Regions from separate parts of the Agarivorans sp. OAG1 genome, predicted to be linked through region 1. Evidence: predicted binding sites of a transcription regulator. Region 1 holds the regulator's gene; each other region holds the start of a gene.
What was found. Region 1 encodes sigma-54, which starts transcription at its own class of promoters, with help from an activator protein. Its sites were predicted from a motif close to GTTGGCACGNNNNTNGNNT; they were not measured.
Positions count from the first base shown of each region.

Region 2: a site for sigma-54 is predicted at 2,006-2,024, ahead of OAG1_RS12500 (PEP-CTERM sorting domain-containing protein). Genes of this name have one in related genera too.
Region 3: a site for sigma-54 is predicted at 1,825-1,843, ahead of OAG1_RS20410 (flagellar basal body L-ring protein FlgH). Genes of this name have one in related genera too.

Region 1 covers NZ_AP028990.1:4,023,028-4,026,307, reverse strand. Annotated here, with positions in the region: gene ptsN (PTS IIA-like nitrogen regulatory protein PtsN) at 1-280, opposite strand, end outside; gene hpf (ribosome hibernation promoting factor) at 288-575, opposite strand; gene OAG1_RS18280 (RNA polymerase factor sigma-54) at 600-2,102, opposite strand; gene lptB (LPS export ABC transporter ATP-binding protein) at 2,155-2,880, opposite strand; gene lptA (lipopolysaccharide transport periplasmic protein LptA) at 2,880-3,280, opposite strand, start outside.
Region 2 covers NZ_AP028990.1:2,728,219-2,731,498, forward strand. Annotated here, with positions in the region: gene OAG1_RS12485 (alginate lyase family protein) at 1-376, shown strand, start outside; gene OAG1_RS12490 (oligogalacturonate-specific porin KdgM family protein) at 445-1,200, shown strand; gene OAG1_RS12495 (DUF4174 domain-containing protein) at 1,266-1,700, opposite strand; gene OAG1_RS12500 (PEP-CTERM sorting domain-containing protein) at 2,057-2,845, shown strand; gene OAG1_RS12505 (alpha-amylase) at 2,909-3,280, opposite strand, start outside.
Region 3 covers NZ_AP028990.1:4,496,752-4,500,031, forward strand. Annotated here, with positions in the region: gene OAG1_RS20405 (flagellar assembly protein T N-terminal domain-containing protein) at 1-810, opposite strand, end outside; gene OAG1_RS20410 (flagellar basal body L-ring protein FlgH) at 821-1,579, opposite strand; rRNA gene rrf (5S ribosomal RNA) at 2,495-2,610, opposite strand; rRNA gene OAG1_RS20420 (23S ribosomal RNA) at 2,722-3,280, opposite strand, start outside.

The DNA.
Region 1 (3,280 bases):
TGTTATCTATTGCATCGAAGGAAATAGGGGGATCGCAACGCAAGAAAACCGCTGTGGCTTGATGCTGGTTGTCGATACGGCCATGAGGAATAGCGATGCCTTGGCCAATACCTGTACTGCCCATTTTTTCTCGATTTAACAAGCTTTCAAAAATGCATTGGGTAGTGGTATCAAGCTGTTTGGCAGCCAGTTCGCTCACTATTTCTAGGGCGCGTTTTTTTGAAGAGCATTGAACTGCACTTTGGGTGCAGTCCAAGCTAAGTACTTTATTTAGTTGCATGGGGGGGCTAACGTTTGTTAAGTTTTTCTTTATGTTTGATGACTTGGCGATCAAGTTTATCAATCAGGCTGTCGATGGCGGCATACATGTCAGAATGCTCAGAGGTTGCAAATACTTCGCCGCCGTTTAAATGTAATGTGGCTTCAGCAATTTGGTTCAGTTTTTCTACGTTGAGGATGACGTGAACGTTATTGATCTGATCGAATCGTCGGGTGAGTTTGGCAAACTTGGTGTGGACATATTCTTTCAAAGATTCAGTTATTTCTACGTGGTGTCCAGTAAGGTTAATTTGCATAGATATCTTCCCCTTTTAGTGGCCTTAGATAAGGCTCTTACGTTGGTTAGAAGGTGGAATTGCTAAAGACTCACGATATTTAGCGATCGTACGTCTTGCCACCTTGATCCCCTGATCTGCCAAAATATCAGCAATTTTGCTGTCGCTGAGTGGTTTACTGGTATTTTCGGCAGCTACCAGTTTCTTGATTAATGCACGAATAGCGGTTGACGAACACTCACCCCCGCCATCGGTAGCCACATGGCTAGAAAAGAAATATTTAAGTTCGAAGATGCCGCGAGGTGTGTGCATGAATTTTTGGGTGGTTACCCGGGAAATAGTGGATTCATGCATTTCTACAGCTTCTGCTACATCGTTCAGTACCATTGGCTTCATGGCTTCTTCGCCATATTCAAAAAACGCCTGTTGATGATGAACAATGCAGTTGGATACTTTTAATAGGGTTTCATTTCGGCTCTCGATACTTTTAATAAACCACTTGGCTTCTTGTAAGTGGCTACGAATAAACTGGGTATCGTTAGCGTTGGTAGAGGTTTTACTTAAAGATGCATAGTGGGAGTTAACACGCAACTTAGGCATTGCATCTGGGTTGAGCTCTACAACCCAGCGGCCTTGGCGTTTTACAACCGATACATCCGGAATAACATACTGGGCTTGATTAGGCTCAACCGCGTTACCAGGTCGAGGTTCAAGCGTATGAATCAAACGCATGACTTCGCGTAACTGGTCTTCTTTAAGTTTGGTTTTGCGGGCTAATAGACGAAAATCGCGATTAGCCAATACATCAATATGATTTGAAACTACATCTTTGGCTTCATTTAGCCAAGGTGTATCTTCAACAAAACGGCTTAGTTGAATCAGTAGGCACTCCTGCAGTGAGCGAGCCGCAATACCAACAGGGTCGAAATGTTGGATGCGTTTAAGTACTGCTTCTACTTCATCTAGCTCTACATCTAAGTCATTGTTATCGCTTGAACGTAAGCCCTCTAGTAGCTGCTCACAGTCTTGGGTGAGGTAGCCCGATTCATCTACTGCATCAATAATGGCTAAAGCAATAGCTTGGTCTACTTCACTAAATGGAGTGAGTTGCATTTGCCACAATAAGTGGTCTTGTAAAGAGTCGACAGTTTCGCCCTGAAACAACATATCGTTGTCATCGCTAACCGCGCTGCCAGATGAGCTGGCTGGGGCAGAACTGGCGCTGTAGATATCGTCCCAAGTAGAGTCAACAGGAAGGTCGTCAGAAACAGTTTCTTGATTAATGGCATCGCCTGCTTCAATTTGACTGTTGTCTATGTCAGCAGTGGATTCGGCCTCGGTAGACTTCTCGTTGGCAGATTTAGCGTCGGTTGCGTCACTATCACTGGCGTGAGACTCATCCGCCTCAAGCAGAGGGTTACTTTCCAGAGCCTCTTGAATCTCTTGCTGTAAATCCAGTGTTGAAAGCTGGAGTAAGCGAATGGCCTGTTGTAACTGGGGGGTCATGGTTAACTGCTGACCAAGACGCAACTGCAAAGATGCTTTCATTAACTACCGCTGTTCCTTCTTCTTATTGTCTTTTTTTAAACTTGCACTTTAACTATAGCTTGAATTGTTCTCCGAGATAAACTCGTTTCACATGTTCGTTTTCGAGAATTTCTTCTGGCTTTCCTGAGGCTATCAATTCGCCTTGGCTAACGATATAGGCATGCTCACAAACATCGAGAGTTTCTCGAACATTGTGGTCGGTAATTAGTACACCTAGACCGCGATCACGTAGATGTTCAATGATCTTTTTAATATCGATAACAGAAATAGGATCTACCCCTGCGAAGGGTTCGTCAAGCAAAATAAACTTAGGTGCGGCGGCTAGCGCTCGAGCAATCTCAACTCTTCGGCGTTCACCACCTGACAAGCTCATGCCTAGGTTTTTGCGAATATGGCCAATGTGAAACTCTTCAAGAAGGTCGTCTAATGCACCAATTTGTTGCTCTTTATCGAGGTCTTTTCGGGTCTCTAATACGGCGAGAATGTTCTTCTCCACAGATAAGCGGCGAAAGATAGACGCTTCTTGCGGAAGGTAGCCAATGCCTTTGCGTGCGCGGGTATGCATCGCTGTACTAGAAATATCGTCATCATCGATGAGGATGCGGCCTTGGTCACGAGGCACCAAACCCACCACCATGTAAAAAGTAGTTGTTTTGCCAGCGCCGTTTGGACCTAACAAGCCAACAATTTTACCGGTTTCTACATTTAGACTAACGTTTTTGACTACCTTACGGCCCTTGTAGGCTTTGGCTAGGTTTTCAGCAATTAGGGTACTCATTATTGCTGGTCTTCCTTGGGCGTTAGTTCGTCAAGTTGCTGCGGTAGGAAAATAGTAGTTACACGGCTGTTTTCGTCGCCTTGTGCCACCATTTCTTGTTTGTTGATGCTGTATTTGATCATTTTACCTTTTACCAAGCTCTCTTCTTGTTTGAGTTGAGCATTGGTAGTGAGTGTTAGCGTTTGGGTTTTTAAGTCGTAGCGCACTTCGTTCGCTTCAGCTTCAATTGGCTTGCCGCTATCAAGTAATTGATAAAACGTTGCGGGTTCGCCTTTAGCAATCATAACTTCGCTGCCTTTTTCTTCACTACCAATAACGCTTAGCTCTTCGGCGTGCATTTTAATCGAGCCTTGAGTCACCACAACATTATTGTAAAAGGTGACTCGGTTTTCTTTGATAT
Region 2 (3,280 bases), 1.3 Mb from region 1:
ACATGAATTAGCGCGCACTCGCTCATACCATTACAGCTACTTTAATTTAGATGCTTTATCTGGTGTTGCTCAAGTGGGCGAAAAAATTGGCATAGACCTATGGAATTATGAATCTCCTAATGGGGGTTCATTAAAAAAAGGTATCGAGCTGTTAGCTCAATATCAAGACAAAGCAGAAGACTGGCCTTACCCGCATAAAAAAACTCCGCGAGTAATGCGCATGATGCCAATTTATCGTAAAGCGGCCCTAGGCATGAGTGACCAAACCTTATTGGCTCTCTCAAAATCGGGTGATTTTTCTCAGTTTACTGTTAAAAAGAATCTCGCCGAAATTTGGGCTGAACGAGATATAGAACTGTTATACCGAAAACAATAACAACTACCCTAAATCCCTAAATAAAAACTAGGCCTGTTAAAGGGCCTTAACTGGAAATGGAATTTATCATGACAAAAATGAAAAGCCTTTCAATTGCAATTGGTGCACTATTAATCGCAGCACCTGTAGCTGCGGGTCAATTAGATTTTCGTAGTGAATACAAACACGAAACAGAAGCTCACGCCTACCGAATTAAAATCGGTGATTCAACTAAAGTAAGCGATGCTGGTCAATGGAACTACAGCGTAGAGATGAAGTTCTTTAGTGGTAAGAAAGAAGACGGCGAGTACGGCGGTTTTCTTGAAAACTTACAACGTGGTGACTCAGAGTTTGACCTAAGCTACAAACACAAGTTGAACAAGAAGTGGTATATCCAACCTGGTATGCCAATTACCTTTGGTGATGAGCGCGTAACATATAAGCCGCAGTTTCGTGTAGGTTATACTTCAGATTTCGGTTTAAAAACTGCATTACGCTACCGCTATGAAATTCGCCAATATGCCGATGGTAAAGAAAACGGCGAGACATGGACTAAATCTAAAGTCACTCTAACTGGTGGTTACAAAGTTAAAAGCATGCCTAATCTAAAATTAGATTACGAAGCGAACTACTGGAAAAGCCATGAATACGAGTGGGACCCTATTTCTGGCACAGCAAAGGATCCACAATTCAACAATGGTGATGACAACTGGGACGCTGGTATCTTCATCGGTTACCAAATTGAAAAATGGCGTCCGTACGTAGAGTTTTGGAACTCAAGCGTTAGCTCTAAAACTGACCAACGCCAACTTAAAACCCGTGTTGGTGTTAAATACAAATTTTAAGCATTTCGTAAATATTTAGCTTTCCTTCTTTAAAGCCAAGCAGGTTTTCTGCTTGGTTCTTTTTTTTATGCAGAGCACACACTAGTATTATTTAGCATTTCTTGTTTGCGCATCGGCATTGCATCAATAATTTCAAATACTTCCTGCCAATTGGTAGTCGCGCCCCAGCGGTGTTTTTCGTGACCATCTTTACCAATTAACACTGCTATGTGCTTGTTATCTTCTACCTTATATTTGTCGCGTAAATAAGAGACCCCATGGCTTGCTACTGGGCCAGTTTTGCCTAAAGCTTGTTGCGGTGTCATCACTACAACAACAAGATCTCGTTCTTGGATCTGGCAACGGTAACGCATTTCATCTGACAGAAATTTTTCAACTGCGTGGTCTTGTTGTGGCGCAAAAAACAACACACTTCGGTGTGCCCAATAGTCGCTGTCTAAAGGATAAGACATAGCAACGCCACTAATGGATAACAACATAGCTGCGATTACTTGTTTCATAACAATTCCCCCATTCTCTGCTAATTAGAACGAAGCCTTAGGGGATAAAGTTCAATTTTTCGCCACTTTATAAATAGCCTGCTGGTCAGGATTTTTTACAGCAATAACTGGGTCTTTGTAAGTGGCTAATATCAAAATGAAAAACCATCCTCTCAAGCTACAAGGGAGTTTATTTACAAAAACATTAATTAATATAATAAGTACAGCACCCTGTTATTGGTAACAAAAGTGTCATTAATGTTTACACAATACCTAGGTGTACTAGTCCATGCTTTCTTAAGTACTGATTTTTATAACTTTTACATCTTGGCGCAATTATTGATTTACAGGGTGTTCACTTTACAAAGGAATGCCTAATGCTAATCACTAGAAATATACTCACCGTAAGCTTGTTGCTACTCACCGCACCTGTTCAAGCAACTATCATCGCCTACGACATGGTAAACAGCAGTAGCCTTAATGTAGTCGATTATCAAAACCCATTTAGCCAACAATTTGTTAGTGATCAGGACGGCTTCGATAAATACCAAGCAGTTCCAAGTGCCAGCATTCCAAATAGCTTGATTGATTCAAGCTTAAGTAACCCAAGTGATAGCCTTGGTATTGTTAATTCTCAAACTGACCAAGACAGCTTTTTTGGCGTAAGTGATACGCAAAATCCAAACAACCCAAGCGGTGATGCGCAAGCAACTTGGCAGTTTGATATTGGTGGTTTTGCCTTAAGTTCAATTTCTATTTCCATGGCTGCTATGGGTGATTTTGAAACATTTGATCACTTTAGCTTTAGCTACGCAATTGATGCTTCCCCCATTCAGATACTGTTTGCTAGTGCTGTTGATGAACAAGCCAACCAGAGCTACACCATGGCCAACGGGAACCAATACCTACTAAACGACCCTCTATCTATAAACGGTCAGGTGCTAAACAACCAATTCCAGCAACTTAGCCAGAGCCTAATTGGTAGTGGTTCAATACTTAGCTTGTACTTTAACGCAAATCAAAATGGTGGGACTGAGGCATTCGCCTTTAGGGAGATTATCGTTAACGGAGAACATTTACTGGCTAGTCAAGTACCTGAGCCAAGCAGTATTTGGCTGGTGCTATTGAGCTTAGTCGCGCTGAAGATGAAGCGCGGTCAGGTTTAAAGCAAAAAAAAGCGACAGCATAGTTTACGCTGTCGCTTTGCTATTACCGCTTATTTCTTGTTGTTATTGCTTAATGCCAGCAAATACCACAACCACTTTGTCGTCACCTTTGGTGCGACTAAAAGCGTAAGGTTGATCGCTTATCTTGTTATGTTCACCTGCACCAATGGCAACATGGCGGTCGCGGAACTGACCCACCGTTTGCCAGTGTTTTACTAGCGCTTGGCGATCCGCTTCTTTAGCAATTTGCTCCCAGTTCATAAACGAACGGGTTGGAGAGTCAAAGGCATCCGATTGTGGCCCACGCGGTCTGCCGCTCTCATCACCATAGTACAATTGCACGCCACCAGGCATCATAAGTAATGCGGTACCGGCACCCGCTTGCAGCGGTAAGTCTTCATAGTTTGAGTAGAACAACTTGGTATCGTGCGAACT
Region 3 (3,280 bases), 470 kb from region 1:
AACGTCCAACTTCATCGTCACGTCGAATGGCCATTCTCGATTAGACCCGTAATTTTTACGGAGTACCGTTTCTCCATTGATACCGTCAATCACGTAGAGTTTTATTTGAAAGTTGCGCAATTTAACGGTGTTTTTCATGCCGAGTAGGTTAGTGGTGGTTTCGTTGTAGCTCGACATGTCATTGATCTTGCCAAACAAAATATATTGCACGTCGTACTGTTGAGATAGGCTGCGTGCTACTTTGAGCATTTGCGGCTCTATATCATTGGCATAGCGACCATCAAACGCTATTTGACGAGTCATTAAGTGCCGGGCATCAACCCTTTTACTCTTTGATTTAAACCGGTGAAATAAGCGCTGCGAGACTTCTTCAGGTGTTCTATAAACCCCACCAAGCTGGGCATGTTCGCGCTTCTGCAATTGAAAAGGCCCTACAAACAAGGTTTTAGCGTAGCTATCTTTCTCGCAGGTATTTAAAGGAAATATGTCAGCGGCCACCTTCACAGTCATTTGGTCATCAATGATGGTCTCAACCAATAGCTTCATGTCATACACTTCGCCATTAGTACGCACCGTTAGTTCATCGGTTTCCAACACGCCAGACTTCACCACTTGCAGTGACTTTACACTGGCACCACCGCGATACATTAAGGTTAACAAAGCGTCTTGGATAGCCTGCTGACGAGCTTTATCTACTTGGCCGTCAACGATCTTGGCTTGGCCCTCACCCTCTAACCAAATAGCGTAACTGGGCAAAGTGATGCCCATTAACGTCAACAGACACACGCAAACTCGTAAAAATTTAGACATAATTAACGCCCTACAGTGGCCACATACTTCCGCCTAGGAATGAAGATAACCATCCTTGAGTTTGCACGTCAGCGTGATCACCAGTGCCACTAAACTCGATACGCGCATCGGCCACCTGGTAGGAACCAATCGAGTTGTCCTCTCCAACGTCTAACGGCCGCACAATACCGGTAAAGCGCATGTACTCTTTACCATTGTTGATTACTAGCCACTTTTCACCGCGTACAACCAAATTGCCGTTGTTCAGGATGTCGACCACCGAAACAGTAATCCTGCCTGACAAACGATGTCGCTGATCAGCATCTGAAGATCCGTCAAAATCTTGTTTTTGCTTCATTTCTAGCTCGACCACACGTCCGTTAATCGTTAGATTCCCGCCCGGCACAGTAACCGGATCAAGCTTATAGCTGTTCTCTTTACCAAGGTTTGAACTGGCCGATTTTGTCGCCGTGGCTTCCTCCTCCAAAAGCACTGTAATAGTGTCGCCTAGTGCAAAAGGTGGGGTATAACTATATAAGCTGCGTGAAGTATTGCTGTTAAACATTGAGCCGGTAATAATCACTTGATCCGCAGCTGGGCTAGGTTCAATAGGTGCATAAAAAGGATCATCGGGGATCGGAGAACGGCTATCGGTGCTTACTGTGACTTGGCGTTGATTGCGGTCTTCTCGCTCTTGAACGTTCTCCGCAACTTCTTCTACACCATCTACAATTGACGAACATGCTGACAGCAACAATACATTGCACAACATCACTACTCTGGTAATCATTGGTCTATTCCTACTTACGTTAGTTTCCGTTTACCGTTCTCTTTCCACTTGCTTTAACCTAGGCCCGAGCTTTTTATCTCGTTTATTGTAATTAGTTACCTAAGAAAGCCTTAGGCCACAAATAGCAAAGCAAATGCCACTAACGTCAGTAGAAACATATCCTTACGATAATCTAGCTGACAAAATCTTTACCTAACCGACAACATTCCGTCGTTTTTGCCGCTTTTAGCTAGGCACGACACAAAATGCAAATTAAATGCCACTAAATTCATAAAACTCAGTATTTTATAATGTTTATATAAATTGATATAAATTTTAATTCACTGCAGCCGATACAGCTTAGGTTGAGCAGAAAAACTAAGTTTTAGTCAAATAATCGGCAAAACTTACCTCAAGCCGGATAAAAGCTGCCTTTTTGATTTTCTATCTAGGCAAAGATTGCCTAGCAACTCTTACTGTAATTCTAGAAACCAACCAGCCTTAAAGTAAAAATCAACAAAAACAATTAGTTAAATACCGACTCAACGAACTTAACTTTTGCATCTCAATCAAGCTGGATCACTTTGCTAGGAGATGGCCTCCCAACAACTTACAAACTTCACGTTCACAAGCCTTTAGAACTGCAACCATTAAGCACGGCCAATGATGAAAGCGCTCTTTAATAAAAATGAGAGATAGGGAAGGGGATGATATGCCTGGGCGACTAAATCGCAGGCAATAAAAAAGCCCTCGTCGTTAGACGAGGGCTTAGTATGAGAGCCTGGCGGTGGTCAGGTGCGCAGCATAGGTGCTTCCGCTTCGGCCTGAAAGCGCTTCGCCCTTTCCGAGCGACCTCCGCCCTACTTTTGAAAGCAGGCCACGCTAGACACAAACAAAAAGGGCTTCCCAATCGGGAAGCCCTTTTCGATAATGAGAGCCTGGCGGTGACCTACTTTCACATGGGGAAGCCCCACACTATCATCGGCGCAGTTGCGTTTCACTTCTGAGTTCGGCATGGAGTCAGGTGGGTCCACAACGCTATTGCCACCAGGCAAAAACTGTTGTCTTTAACATTCGAAAAAGCTGAAATATCTCATGAGCACTAACAAGTATTCATGGTTTCTAAAATAAAGTATCTATAAGCAACACCCTTTAGGTGTTGTATGGTTAAGCCTCACGGGTAATTAGTACAAGTTAGCTCAATGCCTCACAGCACTTACACACCTTGCCTATCAACGTTGTAGTCTCCAACGGCCCTTCAGAGGACTTAAAGTCCTAGTGAGAATTAATCTCGAGGCCTGCTTCCCGCTTAGATGCTTTCAGCGGTTATCAGTTCCGAACGTAGCTACTGGGCAATGCTATTGGCATAACAACCCAAACACCAGCGGTTCGTCCACTCCGGTCCTCTCGTACTAGGAGCAGCTCCCCTCAATTCTCAAACGCCCACGGCAGATAGGGACCGAACTGTCTCACGACGTTCTAAACCCAGCTCGCGTACCACTTTAAATGGCGAACAGCCATACCCTTGGGACCGACTTCAGCCCCAGGATGTGATGAGCCGACATCGAGGTGCCAAACACCGCCGTCGATATGAACTCTTGGGCGGTATCAGCCTGTTATCCCCGGAGTACCTTTTATCCGTTGAGCGATGGCCCTTCCATACAGAACCACCGGATCACTATGACCTACTTTCGTACCTGCTCGACGTGTCTGTCTCGCAGT